2 regions of the Bacillus sp. m3-13 genome follow, and region 1 is predicted to be linked to the other one. Evidence: a T-box and tRNA genes for the amino acid it is inferred to sense, from the RefSeq annotation. Region 1 holds a T-box; the other holds one or more tRNA genes.

Region 1 (10,777 bases):
GACCTTACTAGGTATAAAAATTCATCAGTAACGGCAATTAATAACGCGATGTCTCGGGATATACATACAGTGGAAGATGCGAGTGAAGCAAAGAACCTTGCCAGAACAGAGCTTTCACAATCAGGAAATGTCCCAAGTGTGATCATTAATATTTCGAGTATTTCTGTTATACCAAATGTTATTTATGATTCCGCGCAAACGCAGGAAAAGAGGCAGCAGGCAATTGATGCTGTTGAACCTGTACGGATATCCCAGGGAGATACCCTTGTAAAAACCGGCCAATTTATTGACCGTGAAATCTTTAGACTTCTTACTGTTGCGGGCTTTGTCAATCAGTCTGACAATCTCGCACCATATGTGGGTTTATTAATCATCATTGGATTAATGATTTTTGCTTTGGTTTACTTATTTAAAAACATCGATACAACGATACACAGTAAAAATACGTATTTGACCATGTATTTATTAATCTTTTCTATTACATTAATCTTAATGAAAATCTTTAGCTTCTTTCAAACCTTGAATACGACGGAAATCGGCTATATTGCCCCGGTTGCCATGGGTGCCATGTTAATAAAAATGCTGATTAACGATCGTATAGCTATCTTTTCCAGTATTATTTTTGGGATTTGTGGAAGTTTTATTTTTAATATGGTTCCAGGAACGATGAACTATACAGTTGGTTCATACTTAATTATTTCAGCAGTAGCATCGGTCTTATTTTTGAATCAGCATAACAGACGACTTACGATCCTTCAAACCGGATTATTTGTGTCATTTATTAACGTGGTGACGGTCATTGCGTTGGTTCTGTTGACCAACAGAGACCTGACAGGGATGAATGAATTATTGGATCTTGGTATCAATGGGACGATGGCGGTTGGATCAGGTATTGTCTCGGCCGTGCTTACTATTGGGATCCTTCCTTTCTTTGAGGTGGGCTTTGGGATGCTGTCAACAATGAAGTTGCTTGAGCTGTCCAATCCGAACCATCCACTGTTGAGAAAGATCTTAATGGAGACACCAGGAACGTATCACCATAGTGTGATGGTGGCGAATTTATCAGAATCTGCTTGTGAGGCAGTCGGTGCGAATGGATTGCTTGCGAGGGTTGCATCTTATTATCATGATATAGGCAAAACAAAAAGGCCGCATTATTTTATTGAAAATCAAATGGGTCGAGCGAATCCTCATGATAAACTTCCACCTCAGACGAGTAAAAATATTATTATTGCCCATGCCACGGACGGAGCTCAAATCCTCCGCGATCATAATATGCCAAAAGAGATCGTTGACATTGCAGCACAGCATCACGGGACAACCCTATTGAAATTTTTCTATCATAAAGCGAAAGAACAAAATGAAAATAGTAAAGAAGAAGAATATCGCTACCCTGGACCGAAAGCTACTTCTAAAGAAGCAGCAATAGTCGGGACTGCTGACAGCATTGAAGCGGCAGTAAGGTCATTGAACAACCCGACTCCCGATAAAATCGAAACAATTGTAAAGGCTATCATTAAAGACCGCCTTCAGGATGGACAGTACAGTGACTGTGATTTAACTTTTAAAGAACTTGAAGAAATAGGCAAGTCCTTCTGTGAGACGTTACAAGGTATTTTCCATTCAAGAATCGAGTACCCGAAAGGAGAGGAAGAAGAAGCATGATTGAAATCGATATGTTAGATGAAACAACAAAACTGACAGATGAGCAGTGGGATGATATTAGAAATTTATTGATATTTGCTGCTGAAAAAGAATCTATCCAACCTGGTGCTGAACTCTCCGTTACCTTTGTGGATAATGATAGAATTCAGGAAATCAACCGTGAGTATCGTGAAAAGGACCGTCCTACAGATGTCATTTCTTTCGCCATGGAGGAGCTGGGTGAGGGAGAAATTGAAATCCATTATGACGAAGAAGCACCTCGTATGCTCGGAGATATCATCATCTCTATTCCAAAAGCGGAAGAACAAGCAGAAGAATATGGTCATTCTGTTAAGCGTGAGCTCGGATTTCTTGCGCTGCACGGACTTTTGCACCTTCTAGGTTATGACCATGAAAATGAAACCGATGAAAAAATAATGTTTGATAAACAGAAAGAAATCTTAGATGCCTATGGACTCACGCGATCGTAACCGTAAAGGATATCGAGGTTCATTTACTTCTAGTTTCTCATATGCTTTTGAGGGATTAAGGTTTGTCCTTCGTACAGAGAGAAACATTAAGTTTCACGTTTTTATAGCAGTTGTGATGATAAGCATGTCCTTATTTTTTCAGATTACAAAAGTGGAGTGGCTCATACTATTCCTTGTTATAGGCGGAATGTTTGTCATTGAAATTATTAATACTGCGATTGAAAATGTGGTGGATCTTGTGACAGAGGAGTTCCACCCTCTTGCGAAAACGGCAAAAGATGTGGCTGCTTCTGCGGCCTTAGTTTTTGCTTGTATCTCTGTTATAATTGGTGTAATCTTATTTGGCCCTTATATTGTGGCTTATTTGAAGTGATAATGGTTATTTATTCAGACTCCTGTTTCCTTTCGTTCCAGGTGATCGCTTTCCGGTGCTTGAGCCTCATCGGCATTGCCTGCGGGGTCTCAAGTCTACCGTTACTCCCCCGCTGGAGTCTCTCACCTTGCACTCCAGTCAACAGGTGGTCAAGTTTGAATAATAATATCTCTCCACATAAGTATCTATAAATAAATTGAAAATTTTAAAATTTTTTAAAATTTTAAGGGTGATTTAAGAAGCGAATTAAGGTAAAATATAAGTACGCGCACCCGAAGCTCATAGAAGAAAGGAAGAGAAACTTTGAACATCGAAGCTTTAATCCAAGAAGCTAAAGCAGCAAGAGAAATGGCTTATGTACCCTACTCCAAGTTTAAAGTAAGGCGCGGCATTATTAGGTAAAGACGGTAAGGTCTATCGCGGATGCAACATTGAAAATGCTGCATACAGTATGACTAACTGTGCAGAAAGAACAGCACTTTTTAAAGCGTATTCAGAAGGCAACACTCAATTTGATGCAATTGCGGTTGTAGCCGATACGAAACGACCTGTTCCACCTTGTGGAGCTTGCCGTCAAGTAATATCGGAGCTGTGTGCACCTGAAACGAAAGTGATCCTGACAAACCTTCACGGTGATATTCAGGAACTTACAGTAGCAGAATTGCTACCTGGAGCCTTTTCACCGGAGGATTTAGATGCATAACCAAACCAATACAAACTATAAATCAGGGTTTGTCTCCATCATTGGCAGGCCGAACGTTGGAAAGTCAACATTTTTGAACAGAGTAATCGGCCAAAAAATTGCGATAATGAGTGACAAACCACAAACAACTCGAAATAAAATTCAAGGTGTATTTACGCAAGACGACGCACAAATTGTTTTCATCGACACACCGGGCATCCATAAACCAAAGCATAAGCTTGGAGATTTTATGATGAAGGTGGCGCAAAATACGTTAAAAGAAGTTGACCTGGTTCTATTTATGATTAATGCAAAAGAAGGTTTAGGAAAAGGCGATGAATTCATTATCGAAAAGCTGAAGGAAACGTCAACTCCAGTATATTTGGTAATAAATAAAATCGACGAAGTACATCCAGATGACCTGCTACCCTTGATGGAAACATACAAAGCGTTGTATCCATTCAAAGAAATAGTTCCGATATCTGCTTTACAAGGTAACAATGTAGAAGTTTTATTGGATCAAATTAAGAAATTCCTTCCAGAAGGTCCCCAGTATTATCCGGCAGACCAAGTGACCGACCATCCGGAACGTTTTATTGTGGCAGAGCTGATCAGGGAGAAAGTCCTTCACTTAACGCGAGAGGAAGTTCCACACTCCATTGCTGTAGCAATTGATTCCATGAAGAAACGTGAAAACAAAGATATGGTCGATATTCAGGCCACCGTCGTAGTGGAACGTGATTCTCAAAAAGGGATAGTCATCGGGAAACAAGGAAAAGTCTTAAAAGAAGTGGGGCAAAAAGCCAGAGTGGACATTGAAGCATTACTGGGATCCAAAGTGTTTTTGGAATTGTGGGTAAAAGTACAAAAGGATTGGCGTAACAAGCAGTCACAACTTAGAGATTTTGGTTTTAATGAAAACGAATACTAATCGGGAAGACGAGCGAAATAGTCAATTCGTAGCATTTAATTTACAAAATTTATCTAACATGTTTTGACCCTTCTACGGTCATCATAGTCATATAGGAATTGGAATAGGCATGCTGGTCTTTACTACAGAAAGGGTGGAGTTTACAATGTTGGATTTTACCTGGAAGGTCTTTAAAGAAACAGGTAATATTGATACCTATCTTCTCTTTAAAGAGCTTGAAAAAGAAAATGGCGATTTACCCGAACAGACAGAAGAACTAGCGAATAGTGACTTACCAATTTCATAAATGATAGATGATCAATAATTAAGGCAGTATACACACGCAAGTGTTGTAGATTGCCTTTTTATTTTGTAAACCGTACAATTAATAAAAGCCAGAAAAATGGACGGTGTACGATTTGCTACATAAATGTGAAGGCATTGTCATTCGAACAAATGCCTATGGTGAAAATAATAAGATTGTTACCATCTACTCGAAGGAGCTGGGGAAAGTAGGGGTGATGGCGAGAGGTGCCAATAAGCCCAGTAGCCGGTTTACTGCTGTCTCCCAGCTGTTTTCCCACGCTACCTTTGTTTTCCAAAGGAGTACAGGACTAGGAAGCCTCCAACAAGGTGAAATCATGGACTCCATGAGATCCATCAGAGAGGATATCTTCCTAACAGCCTATGCTTCTTTCATTGTGGAGTTAATGGACAGGACTACAGATGAAGGAAAACGTAATCCGGCACTATACGACCTACTTTATCAAGTGTTGCATTATATCAACGATGGTTTTGATGCAGAAATATTAACATTCATTTTTGAAATGAAAATGTGCGATGTTATCGGCATTACACCGGAACTAAATCGCTGTGCTTCATGTGGTGCAACAGAGGGGAGTTTTGCCTTTTCTATAAAGGAGGGCGGCTTCCTTTGTAACAGATGTTTTCATAAAGACCCCTATTTAATTAAAGTCTCCCCTGCTACGCTTAGGCTCTTACGGACCTTTTACTACTACGATTTGAATAGAATAGGCAACCTTTCGTTAAAAGAAGAAACAAGAAAAGAGCTGCGATTCATTATCGACGAATATTATGAAGCCTATTCTGGGATAATGTTAAAATCCAAACGCTTCTTAAAGCAAATAGGCTCTCTGAAAGCGAATCTTCCTGAAAAAAAAGACAAACCTGATTGACTTTGCAAAAAAAATCATTTATTATCCAAGTACATCTATAAAGATTGCGTTGAAAGAAAGTAGTACTTATCAGATATGATTAAAGCGAACCTAGGACGGTGTGAGCTAGGGAATTAAGAGATAAGGAAGGCGTTCTGGAGCAATACGGATAAAGTGGTAAAAAGGCTATCCCTTTTTACAAATAGGGTGGAACCGCGGGAGAACCTCTCGTCCCTATGCTGACAACAACAGTTGGCATAGAGACAAGAGGTTCTCCCTTTTTGTCCTACAGCCAACAAATTGAGTCAAGACCTTAGTAGAATGACTACCATAATTCAGTGTAGTCTCTAAGCTGTTGATTGGAGCGAAAGGCGAAGACTCCAGCGGGGAAGTAACGGTAGATTGAGACCCCGCAACGAAGTGAGGAGGCTCAAACACCGTCCCGACGGAAAGCGAAGCCTGGCGCGCAAATCAACAGCGGCGTTCAATAGTACCCAAATAAAATAAAGGAAGGTGTCAAAATGAACATCCAAAACATGATCCTGACCCTGCAAAACCACTGGTCAGAACAAGGCTGTATCCTCATGCAAGCCTACGACGTAGAAAAAGGTGCCGGAACAATGAGCCCCTATACATTCCTAAGAAGCATCGGGCCAGAGCCATGGAACGTAGCATACGTCGAACCATCCAGAAGACCGGTAGACGGGCGCTACGGCGAAAACCCAAACCGCCTGTACCAACATCACCAATTCCAAGTAATCATGAAACCATCCCCAGACAACATTCAAGAACTATACCTGGAGTCACTCAAGAAACTTGGAATCGACCCACTAAAACATGATATCCGCTTTGTAGAAGACAACTGGGAAGCACCAACACTTGGGGCAGCAGGACTTGGCTGGGAAGTTTGGCTGGACGGAATGGAAATCACCCAATTCACCTACTTCCAACAGGTCGGGGGAATTGAATGCAAACCGGTTTCTGTAGAAATCACCTATGGTATTGAGCGACTTGCCTCCTACATCCAAGATAAAGAAAATGTTTTTGATCTAGAATGGACAGAAGGATTCACCGTTCGTGATATTTTCCTTCAACCGGAATATGAACACTCTAAATATACATTTGAAACATCCGATCCGGATATGCTGTTCTCACTATTTGATATCTATGAAAAAGAAGCACACCGCCAGATGGACCATGGTCTTGTGCATCCTGCCTACGACTATGTATTGAAATGCTCTCATACATTCAACCAATTGGACGCACGTGGCGCTATAAGTGTTACCGAACGAACAGGTTATATCGGCCGTGTCAGAAATCTAGCCCGTAAAGTGGCAAGAACCTTCTATGAGGAAAGAGAAAAGCTAGGTTTCCCAATTTTGAAAAAGGAGGAGAGCAACAATGAGTAAGAGAGACTTTTTATTTGAAATCGGTCTAGAAGAGATGCCGGCCCGCTTTGTAACGGATTCCATGAATCAGCTTCAGGAAAAAGTGAAAGCTTGGCTTGAAACAAACCAGTTGGCCTATGAAGATATTCACGCTTACTCTACTCCAAGAAGGCTTGCAATATTAATTGAAGGCCTTGTAGAACGCCAAGAAGATGTTACTTTAGAAGCAAAAGGACCTGCAAAAAAAGTTGCCCTGACAGCGGACGGTGACTGGTCAAAGGCTGCCCAAGGCTTTACAAGAGGTCAAGGGCTGACTGTTGAAGATATTTATTTTAAAGAGATCAACGGTGTGGAATATGTGCATGTAAAGAAGCATGTAGAAGGAAAAGAAACGAAAGAAATTCTTAGTGGCATTGCTTCTGTTGCTACAAGCCTGCATTTTCCAAAAAACATGCGCTGGGCTGATGAAGACTTAAGATATGTTCGACCAATCAAATGGTTGATTGCTCTATTCGGTGAAGAGGTTATACCAGTTGAGATAGCAAAGGTAAAATCAGACCGAGTATCTACTGGCCATCGTTTCCTTGGAGGTCAAGTGGAACTTAAAGACGCTGGCAGCTATGTGGAAGAACTTCTATCTAACTATGTCATTGTTAATGCAACGGAACGAAAAGAAGCAATCAGAAAACAACTGTCGATTATTGGGGAAGAAAATGGTTGGAACATTCCTGTGGATGAAGCCCTGCTAGAAGAAGTAAACAACCTGGTGGAATATCCAACAGCATTGTTCGGAACGTTCGAATCTGAATATCTAACCTTGCCTGAAGAAGTACTGATTACATCCATGAAAGAGCATCAGCGTTATTTCCCTGTTAAAAGTGATGAGGGAACTCTTTTGCCTTATTTTGTGACTGTACGAAACGGGAACCATGAGAATTTAGATAATGTTGCAAGAGGAAATGAAAAAGTATTGCGTGCTAGGCTTTCTGATGCGGCATTTTTCTCCAAGGAAGACGAGAAGCTTGTAATTGATGAAGCAATTAAAAAGCTGGATAAGATCGTATTCCATGAAGAAATCGGTACAACCGGCGATAAAGTGAGACGTGTACAAACCATAGCAACAGACCTTGCTAAAGTTGTAAATGTGGACAATGAAACGCAAAAGCATGTAGAGCGTGCAGCTTCCATTTACAAATTTGACTTAGTATCTCATATGGTTTATGAATTTCCGGAACTACAAGGAATCATGGGCGAAAAATATGCGGTGGCAAAGGGTGAGAGCCCTGTCGTTGCAAAAGCAATCAATGAGCATTATATGCCTCGTTCTGCAGAAGACCAAACCGCTTCCTCTGATGTAGGTGCCATCCTAAGTATCTCAGAAAAGATGGATACCATTGTTGGGTTCTTTGCTATTGGAGTTATCCCTACTGGTTCACAGGACCCTTATGCCTTAAGACGTCAGGCATCTGGAATCATTCAGACGATCTTGAACAAAGATTGGACCTTCTCATTGGAAACGTTTATGCACTCATTAGTGGAGCGTTATGTAGAAAAAGGAATCGCTAAGAAAGATACAAATGAAATCATGGAAGATATCTTAGTGTTCTTTAAATTACGACTTAAAAACAATCTTTCCGAGCGTGGAGTTCGATATGACATTGTGGAGGCACTTTTAGAGCTGCCACTCGAGAATGTTTGCTCCACTGTGAAGAAAGCAGAAACGCTTGAAACAAAGAAAAATGAAGCAGACTTTAAAGAAACGATGGAATCATTAAGTCGTGTATGCAACATTGCCAAGAAGGCAACTCTCTCTACCGAAGTTCAAGAGAACTTGCTAAACCAAGAGCAAGAACAAGAGCTGTATAAACAATTTAACAGCAAAAAAGATCTTGTGCTCCGTGCGGCAGAAGATCAGGATTTCTCCTTAGCATATGAAGAACTTGCTTCCTTGAAACCTGCCATTGATGCATTCTTTGACAACATCATGGTCATGACGGAAGATGAAGCAATAAAAGCAAATCGCCTCGCCCTTATGGATGATATGGCTAAAGTTATAGCCATTTTCGGAAACGTCAATGGAATCATCGTTAAGTGATTAAAAAAGACAAACCTATAACCCTATGATAGAATAGTTAAACATACGAAAGAGGCTGACTAATGCAATCCTCACAATATTTAGTCAGCCTCTTTCCAATTCTTCTGTTTATCAGTATAATTAGTATATATTATTTACATATACAGTATGTCACAATTAGAGATCGTAGGGCACCCGTTCAGCGAAGTGCACCTTATAACCCAATAGGTGGTGAACGAAAATCGAACTGAATAAGCGGCAAGAAACTATACTGCAAATAGTCAAAGAACAAGGACCGATTACCGGAGAAGCGATAGCCGACCAACTAAACTTGACTCGGGCAACCCTTCGTCCCGATTTAGCTATTTTGACCATGGCAGGCTATTTAGATGCCCGCCCGCGTGTTGGCTATTTCTATACTGGAAAAACAGGATCGCAATTGTTATCAGATAAGATAAATAAGATTCAGGTGAATGATCACCAGTCCATACCGGTTGTTGTTCATGAGAGTGTTTCTGTTTATGATGCAATTTGCACCATGTTCCTAGAAGACGTGGGAACCCTTTTCGTAGTGGACAACTTCTCTATTATTGTGGGAGTGCTCTCGAGAAAGGACCTATTAAGGGCCAGTATCGGAAAACAGGAACTGACTTCCATACCAGTAAATATAATTATGACTCGAATGCCTAATGTAACGTACTGCTTTAAAGAAGACTTGATTATTGATGTAGCAAAAAAACTGATTGAAAAACAAATAGATGCTCTTCCAGTCGTTAAGCAAACGGATAAAGGCTATGAAGTAGTCGGTAGAATAACAAAAACGAATATTACAAAAGTGCTGGTTGCCCTGGCACTCGATGAAATTATCTAGATTGGAGGAGAATCATGGAGAAACGTACCGTATATATCGTATCTGATTCAGTCGGAGAAACTGCAGAGCTGGCAGTAAAAGCGGCAATCAGCCAATTCAATGGCGCGAACTTCCATCTTAAAAGAATACCTTACGTAGAAGACATCGCAACACTTTCAGAAGTAGTCTCGATTGCAAAACTTAATCAGGGTCTCATCGCTTTTACCCTAGTTGTTCCTGAAATGAGGAAGCATCTTTTAGAATTGGCTATGAAAGAAGGCGTCCAGGTCTATGACATCATTGGCCCGCTTGTGGACTTAATGGAGCAGGAATATGGTGTTAAACCAAAGTATCAGCCTGGCTTGGTAAGACAATTGGATGATGATTATTTCAAAAAAATCGAAGCAGTGGAATTTGCAGTGAAGTATGATGATGGCAGAGATCCAAGGGGAATCATAAAAGCGGATATCGTGTTGGTGGGGGTTTCTAGAACGTCCAAAACGCCTTTATCCCAATATTTGGCACATAAACGCCTGAAGGTAGCAAATGTACCGATTGTTCCTGAGGTAGATCCACCAGAGGAACTTTTTAAAGTGAATCCTGAAAAATGCTTCGGTCTAAAGATTTCGCCAGAAAAGCTGAACGATATTCGAAAAGAAAGATTGAAAGCGTTGGGGCTCAATGATAAAGCTGCATATGCAAATCTTGAAAGAATAAAAGAAGAGTTGGCATTTTTTGAAACAGTCGTAAATAAAATAGGTTGTGACGTGATAGATGTTACGAATAAGGCGGTAGAAGAAACAGCTAACCTTATCTCTAACATTTATAATAACCGTTTGAAGTAAAGAGCGCTTTTAGGAGTGCTCTTTTTTTAAAGGGAAGAAAGCATAAATCCCGTTGATTTCCGTTCCAGGCGCTTCGCTTGCCTGCGGGCGGTCCGTGAGCCTCCTCGGCTTTCAGCCTGTGGGGTCTCACCTGTCCCTTCCTCCCGCGGGCGTCTACGCGCCTTCCACTTCAATCAACAAAGTTATTTCATTCACCTGGGGTTTATGAAAGGCATTTAACCAGGTAACTGAGAAAGCATTAATTTTATGTTCTTGTAATTTATAGCTGTTGATTGGAGCAATAGGCGGAGACTCCTACGGGGGAGTAGCGACAATGTTGAGACCCCGCAGGGCGTAGCCCGAGGA
Region 2 (10,777 bases), on a different contig from region 1:
TCGATCGAGGACTTAACCCAATAAGTATCGAAATAAGTGAACGATATGAATATCTTGATATGAACACATTATCTAGTTTTGAAGGAATAAAAAAGATGAAAAAACATCTTGATTTTCTTCAAAGATATATTATAATAATATTTGTCTGGTAATGATGGCGAAGAGGTCACACCCGTTCCCATACCGAACACGGAAGTTAAGCTCTTCAGCGCCGATGGTAGTTGGGGGATCTCCCCCTGTGAGAGTAGGACGTTGCCAGGCTGGTATTAATCCACCATAGCTCAGCGGTAGAGCATTCGGCTGTTAACCGAAGGGTCGTAGGTTCGAATCCTACTGGTGGAGCCATAATATGGAGAGCTGTCCGAGTGGCCGAAGGAGCACGATTGGAAATCGTGTAGACGGTCAACGCCGTCTCAAGGGTTCAAATCCCTTGCTCTCCGCCATTATCTTTGGCCCGTTGGTCAAGCGGTTAAGACACCGCCCTTTCACGGCGGTAACACGGGTTCGAATCCCGTACGGGTCACCAAAGTTTCTTTCGAGACATTTACAATGTGTCCATACATAGGAGGATTAGCTCAGCTGGGAGAGCATCTGCCTTACAAGCAGAGGGTCGGCGGTTCGATCCCGTCATCCTCCACCATTATTTTAACAATAACATTATCGCGGGGTGGAGCAGTTCGGTAGCTCGTCGGGCTCATAACCCGAAGGTCGCAGGTTCAAATCCTGTCCCCGCAACCAAATGGTCCCGTGGTGTAGCGGTTAACATGCCTGCCTGTCACGCAGGAGATCGCCGGTTCGATCCCGGTCGGGACCGCCATTTTCTTTGAAAATAGAATTAGGCTCGGTAGCTCAGTTGGTAGAGCAATGGACTGAAAATCCATGTGTCGGCGGTTCGATTCCGTCCCGAGCCACCATGATTTTTTCACCAATGTGAAAGAATCACCATATAATGCCGGTGTAGCTCAGTTGGTAGAGCAACTGACTTGTAATCAGTAGGTCGTGGGTTCGACTCCTATCGCCGGCACCAGGAATATGGAGGGGTAGCGAAGTGGCTAAACGCGGCGGACTGTAAATCCGCTCCTTCGGGTTCGGCAGTTCGAATCTGCCCCCCTCCACCATTTCTTTTGAAATAAACAGTAACAAAATGTATCTTAGGGGCATAGTTTAACGGTAGAACAGAGGTCTCCAAAACCTCCGGTGTGGGTTCGATTCCTACTGCCCCTGCCAATTTTATAAAAATTATGGCGGCTGTGGCGAAGTGGTTAACGCACCTGATTGTGGTTCAGGCATTCGTGGGTTCGATTCCCATCAGTCGCCCCATATTTTATTTCATCGACTTATATAAAAGATTGAGTCGTTTTTATTTCCGGTTTTAATGGGCTATAGCCAAGCGGTAAGGCATCGCACTTTGACTGCGACATGCGTTGGTTCGAATCCAGCTAGCCCAGCCATTTTGCGGAAGTAGTTCAGTGGTAGAACACCACCTTGCCAAGGTGGGGGTCGCGGGTTCGAATCCCGTCTTCCGCTCCAAATATTTCAGGTGGCATAGCCAAGTGGTAAGGCCAAGGTCTGCAAAACCTTTATCACCGGTTCAAATCCGGTTGCCACCTCCAATTTTATTATAATAGTTATTCTTATATACGAGACAAGCCGGGGTGGCGGAACTGGCAGACGCACAGGACTTAAAATCCTGCGGTAGGTGACTACCGTACCGGTTCGATTCCGGTCCTCGGCACCATTTGAATAATTATGATTGAGTATGCCGGTGTGGCGGAATTGGCAGACGCGCACGACTCAAAATCGTGTTCCTCTGGAGTGCCGGTTCGACCCCGGCCACCGGTACCAATCGCGGGTGTAGTTTAGTGGTAAAACCTCAGCCTTCCAAGCTGATGATGAGAGTTCGATTCTCTTCACCCGCTCCATACATAACTTATCAAGACTCTAACCTTTGGTTGGGTCTTTTTTGTACTGTTGAAAGTATTTTGATTTTGCATCCATTAATAAACGCCACAGAGCTCGGATATGCTCTGTGGCTTTAAACGTGTTGTTGATCTTATTCTGTTAGCATTTTAATTCCGTTTTCCAGTTCTTTTAACACTTCAGGATCTTTTTCTGTTGCCTTATAATTTTGCAGGGATACTAAAGCTTGCTTATCTCCTATTCTTCCTACTGCCCAGGCTGCTGTTCCTCTAATTACTGGGCGAGGATCATTTTCTAACAGGCTTAGGAGATCAGGAATGGCGGAAGTATCTTTATAATGAGCCAAAGCGATAATGGCATTTCGTTGTATCGGCTTTTTCCCACGCCAGGAGCCGGAGATCTTACCAAAGTTCTCTTTGAATTCTCTGTTGGAGATGGTCAGGAGAGGTTTTAGCTTCGGTTTTACGATTTCTGGATCAGGCTCCATTTCAGGATGTAGATGAAAGTCTTTACCTTTATTTTCAGGACACACTGTCTGGCAGGTATCACAACCATAGAGCCTGTTTCCTAATTTTGTTCGGTATTCTTCTGCAAGGAAACCTTTTGTTTGTGTTAGGAAGGCAATGCATTTATTGGAATCGAGTTGTCCACCTTGAACGAGTGCCCCTGTCGGACAGACTTCCACACATTTATTACAGGTTCCACAGTTATCTTCTAGAGGCGTATCTGGTTCAAAGGGTAATGTAGTAATCATTTCACCCAAATACACATAGGAACCAAATTCAGGCGTTATAATGGCACAGTTCTTTCCGCTCCAACCGATACCAGCACGTTCAGCAACTGCTCTGTCACTTAGTTCCCCGGTATCTACCATGGATTTCATTAGAGCGTCTGGACGTTTTTCTTTTATGAACGCTTCTAACAATCTGAGTTTCTCTCGTAAAATATCATGATAGTCCACTCCCCATGAAGCGCGGCAAAATATCCCTCGTCGCTCTTCACGAGTGCTTCTTGGGGCGTCTTTCATTTTGGAGGGATATGCAAGAGCAATGGCAATAATGCTTTTCGCTTTTGGCACTATGAGCTCAGGGTTAGTACGTTTTTTAATATCTGGTTCCTCAAACCCTGATTGATAGTTAAGCTCCTGTTGAGTGATTAGCCTTTCTTTAAGACCAGTAAACACTCCAGCGCTTGCAAATCCAATCTTATCAATTCCTATTTGTTTACTATAGGCGATTAATTCTTCTTTTAGTTTGATGTTTTCCTCATTCAATGTGAACACCTCCTTTATTGTTTTTCAGCCAACCTATATTTTAACATATTTTTAGGAAGTATTATTTTGTTTGATATATCTAATTATATCCAAAATGCAAGCTGGAGCTAAAAGGTATATGATACAATTACCATATTAATGAAATGAAAGGGTGTTTGTTGTGAAAGTGACAGTTAGGGATGACGTTAAAAGTAAGCTACCGTCTTCAAAATACGGCATTATTCATTATAAAGATATTATAGTGGGAGCATCACCTCAAATGTTAAAAGGAAGAATACGTCTTTTCCAAGAATCGCTTCACTTAGATTTAGAAGATAAGGATATGAAAGTTATTCCTGGGGTCGCTGAGTGGCGTTCTGTATTCAAGGAAACAGGGACAGATCCATCTAGATATCGCCCAGCCATTGAGGCGTTGTACCGTAGGGTGAAAAAAGGACAATTCCTAGAGCCATTTAATTCCGCTGTGGATTTGAACAACTTTTTTTCGATGAAATATGAAATACCATTTGGAATTTATGATGCTGACAAGGTTATCGGCGATGTATCGATTGCAGTGGGAGATGAAACAGTAAGCTATGAGGGTTTGAATGGACGGGAAATTAAGCTATCTAAGATGCTTCACACTCGTGATGGTGAAGGTCCTTTTGGAAGTCCCTTTGTTGATAGTCGTAGGACAGCCGTATCAGAGGAAAGCACTTCTGCGTTGCATGTTGTGTATTTTAAGCCATCTATGCTTAGGGGGGAATGTGAAAAAATGCTTGCGTCGATTAGCGAAATGTTTCTACAGGTTCATGGAGGGACGAGTGAGTATTGGGTTTTGGATTAAAAGTAGGTAATTAGGTTTGCCTGCTTTTAAATTTTTTTGTGATGGGAGAGTTGTGGATGAGTTTTATGTTGAAGGAGCGTATGGAGTCAGAGGAGCTTATGTTATTAAGGATGCTGAAGGCCCGCGGCGGATTATTGGATGATAGTCGATTTTGGAATTTGGAAAAAGGTTACCAAGGAGAGGTGCTGTTCGATAAATGGTTTTCTAGTTTGGATGGGGAGTGGATTGTGGTGAATGATCTCTTGCTAGAGCATGCAGGCAGTTTGTTTCAAATTGACTCCCTTGTAATTGGCGGGGATAGGGTGTATTTGTTTGAAGTGAAGAATTTTGAAGGGGATTTCTTACTTGAAAAAGACAGGTGGTATTCCGGCAGTAAAGAAATTAAAGATCCCTTATCACAAATGCAACGATGCGAATCCGCGTTAAGACAACTCCTCAGAAGCCTCGGATATCAACTCCCCATAGAATCTACCCTCATATTTATTAACCCCGAGTTTACCCTTTTTAATTGCTCACCTAAATTACCTATTGTGTTCTGGTCCCAGTTAAATCGGTTTTCTAAGAAAATATTGAAGCAATCTGCTAGTTCAGGAAAGTTACATGCACGGCACTCTCGTTTGGCTGAGAAGTTGTGCGAATTGCATATCGAGAAGTCCCCCTATGAACGGATGCCCGAGTATAGGTATGAGGAGTTGCGGAAGGGGATTGTTTGTGTTGGGTGTAGGGGGATGGGGGTTCGCCATCATTATAGAATGATTGAGTGTGAAAGTTGTGGAAGTAAGGAAGCTTTGGATACGGCTTTGTTAAGGTCTATAAATGAGTGTCGTAGTTTGTTTCCACAAATAAAAATCTCTACAAAGATCATTCATGATTGGATTGGGGAAACTGTTTCTAAGAAAGTAATTCAAAGGGTTTTGCAAATTAACTTTTCATTAATTGGATATGGAAAATCGGCTAATTATGTAAAGGATACGCAAAGATTAATAAGAACTGATATAAAAGCTTGATAATTTAAAATTTGGTGACTCCAGGGGTTAGCCAAAAGGTGGAAACATTGTCTTCGTATGAGCCGAATGACTCCCTCTGCAAGAGGAAAGTATAGAACATTGTCCTCGTATGAAATGAATGACTCCCTCAGCCAGTGAAAAGTGGGAAACATTGTCCTCGTACGAGCTGAATAACTCCCTCAGCCAGTGAAAAGTGGGAAACATTGTCCTCGTACGAGCTGAATGACTCCCTCACCCATTGAAAAAAGGGAAACATTGTCCTAGTACGAGACAAATGCTTCGGAGCAAACCCCTAGTTACCCAAAAACCTTCTAACACAGATCCAACCCCAACCCCTAGTTACCCAAAAACCTTCTAACAAAGATTCAACCCCAACCCCTAGTTACCCAAAAACCTTCTAACAAAGATCCAACCCCAACCCCTAGTTACCCAAAAACCTTCTAACAAAGATCCAACCCCAACCCCTAGTTACCCAAAACCTTCTAACAAAGATCTAACCCCAACCCCTAGCTACCCAAAACCTTCTAACAAAACCCAACCCCAAATCCCAAACCACTTCCCAAAAAACAAAACAAAATCTCTCACACATTTCCCAAGCTCCTCACATAAACATATCTACAAGGAACATTACCCAGAGGAAGGGGCAAGCCCATGAGAGATAAGCTGAAAGAACATATTCAGAACCGCCTTGATACTTATGTTTTCAAAAGCAAACAAACTAGTAGAGCAATTATGAACGATATCACCATAAAACGAAAACAAGATGCACATAAACGCAGGGGAGCGGAAATAGTTAAGTGCAGTGCGACGGCGAGGATTCATTCGATTCATGAGGATGAACAGCAGCGGGAGGCCACTGTTTTTTATGAGATTCACGTTCGGTATTTAATAAAGCAAAGAGAGAAGTTGTATCTAGAGGAAGAAGCAGATCAGCGTTATTCTGAATGGATGGATGGTGAACTTATACAAGATTTTTCCATTCAGGATGAGGGGGATCGGACTTCACCTCGGTTTCTTCCTCCACAAGAGGAGGAAGAACAGGAGCCATTGCGTTTTAAATATAGTCGGGTGGAAGCAGTCAGGTATGCGGAGCAATATTGGAACAGGCATAATCCTCAGTTTAAAAAGTTTGAGGTAAATTGTACAAATTATATTTCTCAGTGTTTATATGCTGGTGGGGCGCCGATGGTTGGGTATCCGAAGAAATCTGGTGGTTGGTGGATGCGTAATAATGATTGGAGTTATACGTGGGCAGTGGCGCATGCCCTCAGGTGGTATTTGCCAAGCGCGAAGCAAGGTCTGAAAGCGAAAGAAGTAAGCAATGTGTCGCAACTGATGCCTGGTGATGTGATTTGTTATGATTTTGAGGGAGATGGTCGCTTTGACCATAATACGATTGTTGTTGCAAAGGATGAGAATGGGGAGCCATTAGTGAACGCGAACACGTATAACTCGCGGATGAGGTATTGGAAATATGAAGATTCCACCGCGTATACCCCGAATATTAAATATAAATTTTTCCACGTCTTAGACCGTTAGTAGATACTTGATTCCAATGCGATAAAAAGGTATTGTTGTATAGGATGAAAGTGAAAGAAATACGAGGTGACGATTGTGGGATTACATGTGGTATTATATCAGCCAGAGATTCCAGCTAATACAGGAAATATTGCTAGAACTTGTGCAGCTACGAACACAACATTGCATTTGATCAGACCGCTTGGCTTTTCGACGGACGATAAGATGTTGAAGCGTGCAGGGCTTGATTATTGGGAATTTGTGAATGTGGTTTATTATGATTCGTTGGATGAGTTGTTTGAGAAAAATAAAGAAGCGGAATTCTTCTATATTACGAAGTTTGGAATGAAGCCGCATACTTCATTTGATTACAGCAAATTGGATAAGGACTATTTCTTTGTGTTTGGAAGAGAGACGACCGGTTTACCAAAAGATTTGATTCAGAGTAACTTGGATCAGTGTTTGCGTTTGCCAATGACGAAGAATGTAAGGTCGTTGAATTTGTCCAATACGGCAGCAATATTAATATATGAAGCATTACGTCAACAAGATTATCCGAATCTTTCTATAGAGTTTCCGGAAGTATAAAGAGAAGCCCTCTACCTTTCAAGCAAAAGTTGAAAGATGGAGGGCTTCTTTATTTATGCGATTTACTTTTTGCGTGTGCCTGGGCGCTCGTTATAGCCAGCAGTGAAGATAGCTGTAAGGAATGCAATACATACGCCTAAGATTAAGAATCCAGATGTACCCATGTTTGGTTCCTCCTTATGTAGGTTTAGTTCATGTAAGCATACTATCTATATTATAGCCCAATGGACGAGTTATGTGAATGAAATCTGTGGATAATTTTTGACAGTGTTATTTTTAACTCCCTGTTGCCTTCCGTTCCAGGTGTTCGCTTTCCGAGGGGCGGTGCTTGAGCCTCCTCGGCTACGCCTGTGGGGTCTCAACCTACCGCTACCTCTCTCCGGAGTCTCACACCTTGCACTTCAGGCAACAGGGGGAAATCTAACATTCATTTATATACGTACAAACTTTTAAAAAAAGCATGTTTCACTCCCACAGCGCATAGATTATATTAATCACGCAATCACGACTCTTGAAGCTGTAATAAAAGGGGAGGTCCTTATGGATATTTTACGTAAAATTGAAAAGTATCGGGAAGAAGAACAGAGGCTGAAGTGGGAAGGAACCTTCGGGCAGTACTTGGAGATTTTGAAAGAAGAACCATGGGTAGCTCAATCCGCACATTCACGGGTTTACAATATGATTAAAGATGCTGGGGTAGAAGAGGTCAATGGGCAGCGGAAGTATAATTTCTTTAGCAATGCCCTTTTTGGTTTAGAAGAAGCGTTGGAGCGGTTGGTAGAGGAGTATTTCCATCCTGCTGCGAAAAGATTGGATGTTAGAAAGAGGATCTTATTATTAATGGGACCGGTCAGTGGAGGGAAATCCACGCTCGTCACCATCCTTAAACGCGGACTTGAGCAGTACACACACACTGATAGAGGAGCGGTTTATGCCATTAAGGGTTGCCCGATGCATGAGGATCCGCTACATTTAATTCCGCACCATTTGCGAGAGGATTTTTACAATGAGTATGGTGTGAGGATTGAAGGGAATTTGTCTCCGTTAAATATGATGAGGCTTGAAAAAGAATATGGGGGCAGGATTGAAGATGTGCTGGTGGAGCGTATTTTCCTATCAGAAAATCAGCGTGTCGGGATTGGAACATTCAGTCCATCTGATCCGAAATCACAGGATATTGCTGACTTGACCGGAAGCATCGACTTCTCGACGATTGCAGAGTTCGGTTCTGAGTCTGATCCACGTGCATATCGTTTTGACGGGGAGCTGAACAAGGCGAACCGCGGGATGATGGAGTTCCAGGAGATGCTGAAATGTGATGAGAAGTTCTTGTGGCATCTATTATCCTTGACGCAGGAAGGGAACTTTAAAGCAGGACGATTCGCGTTGATCAGTGCGGATGAGCTCATTGTCGCGCATACGAATGAAACGGAGTATCGCTCTTTCATCTCTAATAAAAAGAATGAAGCCTTGCATTCGCGTATTATCGTGATGCCGGTTCCATATAACTTAAGACTTTCTGAGGAAGAGAGAATTTATGAAAAGATGATCAATGAGAGTGATGTGGCAAATGTCCATATTGCGCCGCATACGCTTAGGGTTGCTGCGATGTTTACGATTCTCACCAGATTGAAAGAGGCCAAACGTGGCGATATTGATCTTGTGAAGAAAATGCGCTTGTATGATGGGGAATCTGTGGAAGGCTTTAACTCTGTGGATGTTCAAGAACTCAAGAAAGAGTATGCGGATGAAGGGATGAGCGGAATTGATCCACGTTATGTGATCAACCGTATTTCGTCCACCATTATTCGCAAAGAAATTCCGTCCATTAATGCGCTTGATGTACTGCGTTCTTTAAAAGAAGGGCTGGATCAGCATGCTTCTATATCTAATGAAGATAGAGAGAGATTCTTAAACTTTATTTCTGTAGCGAGAAAAGAATATGATAATATTGCCAAGAAAGAAGTTCAGAAAGCATTTGTGTATTCGTATGAAGAGTCTGCGAAGACATTGATGGATAACTATCTGGATAATGTCGAGGCATATTGTAATAAGGCGAAACTCAGAGATCCTCTTACTGGGGAAGAGATGAGTGCGGATGAGAAATTGATGCGTTCCATTGAGGAGCAGATTGGTATTTCTGAAAACGCGAAGAAGGCATTCCGCGAAGAGATCCTTATCAGAATTTCTGCTTATGCGCGGAAAGGGAAGCGATTTGACTACAACTCCCATGAGCGCTTAAGGGAAGCAATCCAGAAGAAGCTGTTTGCAGATCTGAAGGATGTAGTGAAGATCACGACTTCTTCCAAAACTCCGGATGAAACTCAGCTGAAGAAAATAAATGAAGTGGTGGCCCGCTTGATTGATGAACATGGCTATAACTCCACTTCAGCCAATGATCTATTAAGGTATGTAGGTAGTTTATTAAATAGGTAACAGGTTGGCAGCGGTGATCATTCCCGCTGCTTTTTTCCATTATAGGTTTGTAAATTCAAAATAAGGGGAAATTATTAGTAAGAGGTGATTACAATGAGTAAAGAAAAAACCTATGAAAATACAATGGCACCAAATGAAAAAGAAATGGAAAAGCTGGCAAAGGAAATGGAGCAGCTGAAGGAAAATAAAACCGACAGAGAGCGCAGTCCTAAGCAGCATAATAACAACTCGGAAAATGAAAAAGAATAATCATACCTTCCAGTAATTTTGGGAGGTTTTTTTGTTGTATATATAGATATTCATCGTATAGTACGACCATCTATCAGCATAAGATTATTATTACTAACAATCGATTACACGCTTGTCTCATTTATAGAAATGCGAGCCTAATTATCCAAATAATCTGTCAATTATTTGAGATATGTGCATAGGATAGAGTAACCAACCCTAATTGTCACAAAGGTTGGATTCATTAAATTTCACCAAGATATTTTATGAAAATAGTGATGAAAAGGTTCCAAGAAACGTAAGAATTAAATAGGGAGGGATATCGATGACAATGTCAGATGATACGAATTTTATAGTGTCCAAAGAGGATTGGTCCCTCCATCGAAAAGGCCACGACGACCAAAAACGCCATCAGGAAAAGGTCCAGGAGGCTATCAAAAATAACTTACCAGATCTTATTACTGAAGAAAACATTGTAATGTCCAATGGCAGAGAGGTCGTTAAGATCCCAATTAGGTCTCTAGATGAGTACAGAATTCGTTATAATTATGACAAAAACAAGCATGTTGGCCAAGGAGATGGAGACAGTCAGGTAGGGGATGTTGTTGCCAGGGACGGGTCAGGTCAGCAGAAGGGTCCAGGTAAGGGGCAAGGAGCGGGTGATCAGGCTGGAGAGGACTATTATGAGGCTGAAGTGTCCTTAATGGATCTTGAAGCGGCACTTTTCAACCAGCTTGAGCTGCCGAACTTGCAGCAAAAAGAGCGAGATGAGAATATCATTGAGCACTATGAATTTAATGATATCAGACGCACAGGTCTTATGGGGAATATAGATAAAAAACGTACGATGATGTCCGCCTATAAGCGGAACGCGATGACAGGTACGGCAAGCTTCCATCCAATCTATCAAGAAGATCTTAAGTTTAAAACTTGGAATGAAGTGGTGAAGCCGGATTCCAAAGCAGTTGTTTTGATGATGAT

Evidence for each region. A T-box is a leader RNA that pairs with one kind of tRNA and senses whether it is charged. The one in region 1 lies ahead of glyQ (glycine--tRNA ligase subunit alpha), so its partner is inferred to be a tRNA-Gly.
Region 2: it encodes a tRNA-Gly, which carries the amino acid that the T-box ahead of glyQ (glycine--tRNA ligase subunit alpha) is inferred to sense. The anticodon was not compared.

What each region holds. Positions count from the first base shown of each region.
Region 1 is NZ_ACPC01000019.1:605,598-616,374, forward strand. It holds gene M313_RS0113595 (HD family phosphohydrolase) at 1-1,665, shown strand, start outside; gene ybeY (rRNA maturation RNase YbeY) at 1,662-2,135, shown strand; gene M313_RS0113605 (diacylglycerol kinase family protein) at 2,110-2,508, shown strand; partial or broken gene M313_RS23620 (cytidine deaminase) at 2,812-3,211, shown strand; gene era (GTPase Era) at 3,204-4,121, shown strand; gene M313_RS25305 (YqzL family protein) at 4,267-4,407, shown strand; gene recO (DNA repair protein RecO) at 4,520-5,296, shown strand; T-box leader at 5,337-5,514, shown strand; gene glyQ (glycine--tRNA ligase subunit alpha) at 5,797-6,684, shown strand; gene glyS (glycine--tRNA ligase subunit beta) at 6,677-8,758, shown strand; gene ccpN (transcriptional regulator CcpN) at 8,979-9,608, shown strand; gene M313_RS0113645 (pyruvate, water dikinase regulatory protein) at 9,623-10,432, shown strand.
Region 2 is NZ_ACPC01000044.1:40-10,816, forward strand. It holds rRNA gene rrf (5S ribosomal RNA) at 145-261, shown strand; tRNA gene M313_RS0117640 (tRNA-Asn) at 271-345, shown strand; tRNA gene M313_RS0117645 (tRNA-Ser) at 352-443, shown strand; tRNA gene M313_RS0117650 (tRNA-Glu) at 452-526, shown strand; tRNA gene M313_RS0117655 (tRNA-Val) at 565-640, shown strand; tRNA gene M313_RS0117660 (tRNA-Met) at 662-738, shown strand; tRNA gene M313_RS0117665 (tRNA-Asp) at 742-817, shown strand; tRNA gene M313_RS0117670 (tRNA-Phe) at 839-914, shown strand; tRNA gene M313_RS0117675 (tRNA-Thr) at 952-1,027, shown strand; tRNA gene M313_RS0117680 (tRNA-Tyr) at 1,035-1,118, shown strand; tRNA gene M313_RS0117685 (tRNA-Trp) at 1,154-1,227, shown strand; tRNA gene M313_RS0117690 (tRNA-His) at 1,245-1,320, shown strand; tRNA gene M313_RS0117695 (tRNA-Gln) at 1,377-1,451, shown strand; tRNA gene M313_RS0117700 (tRNA-Gly) at 1,456-1,530, shown strand; tRNA gene M313_RS0117705 (tRNA-Cys) at 1,540-1,613, shown strand; tRNA gene M313_RS0117710 (tRNA-Leu) at 1,650-1,738, shown strand; tRNA gene M313_RS0117715 (tRNA-Leu) at 1,762-1,845, shown strand; tRNA gene M313_RS0117720 (tRNA-Gly) at 1,849-1,922, shown strand; gene queG (tRNA epoxyqueuosine(34) reductase QueG) at 2,054-3,193, opposite strand; gene M313_RS0117730 (B3/B4 domain-containing protein) at 3,354-4,019, shown strand; gene M313_RS0117735 (nuclease-related domain-containing protein) at 4,076-5,026, shown strand; gene M313_RS0117740 (amidase domain-containing protein) at 5,678-6,565, shown strand; gene trmL (tRNA (uridine(34)/cytosine(34)/5-carboxymethylaminomethyluridine(34)-2'-O)-methyltransferase TrmL) at 6,632-7,132, shown strand; gene M313_RS0117755 (PrkA family serine protein kinase) at 7,673-9,568, shown strand; gene M313_RS25930 (hypothetical protein) at 9,662-9,817, shown strand; gene yhbH (sporulation protein YhbH) at 10,122-10,777, shown strand, end outside.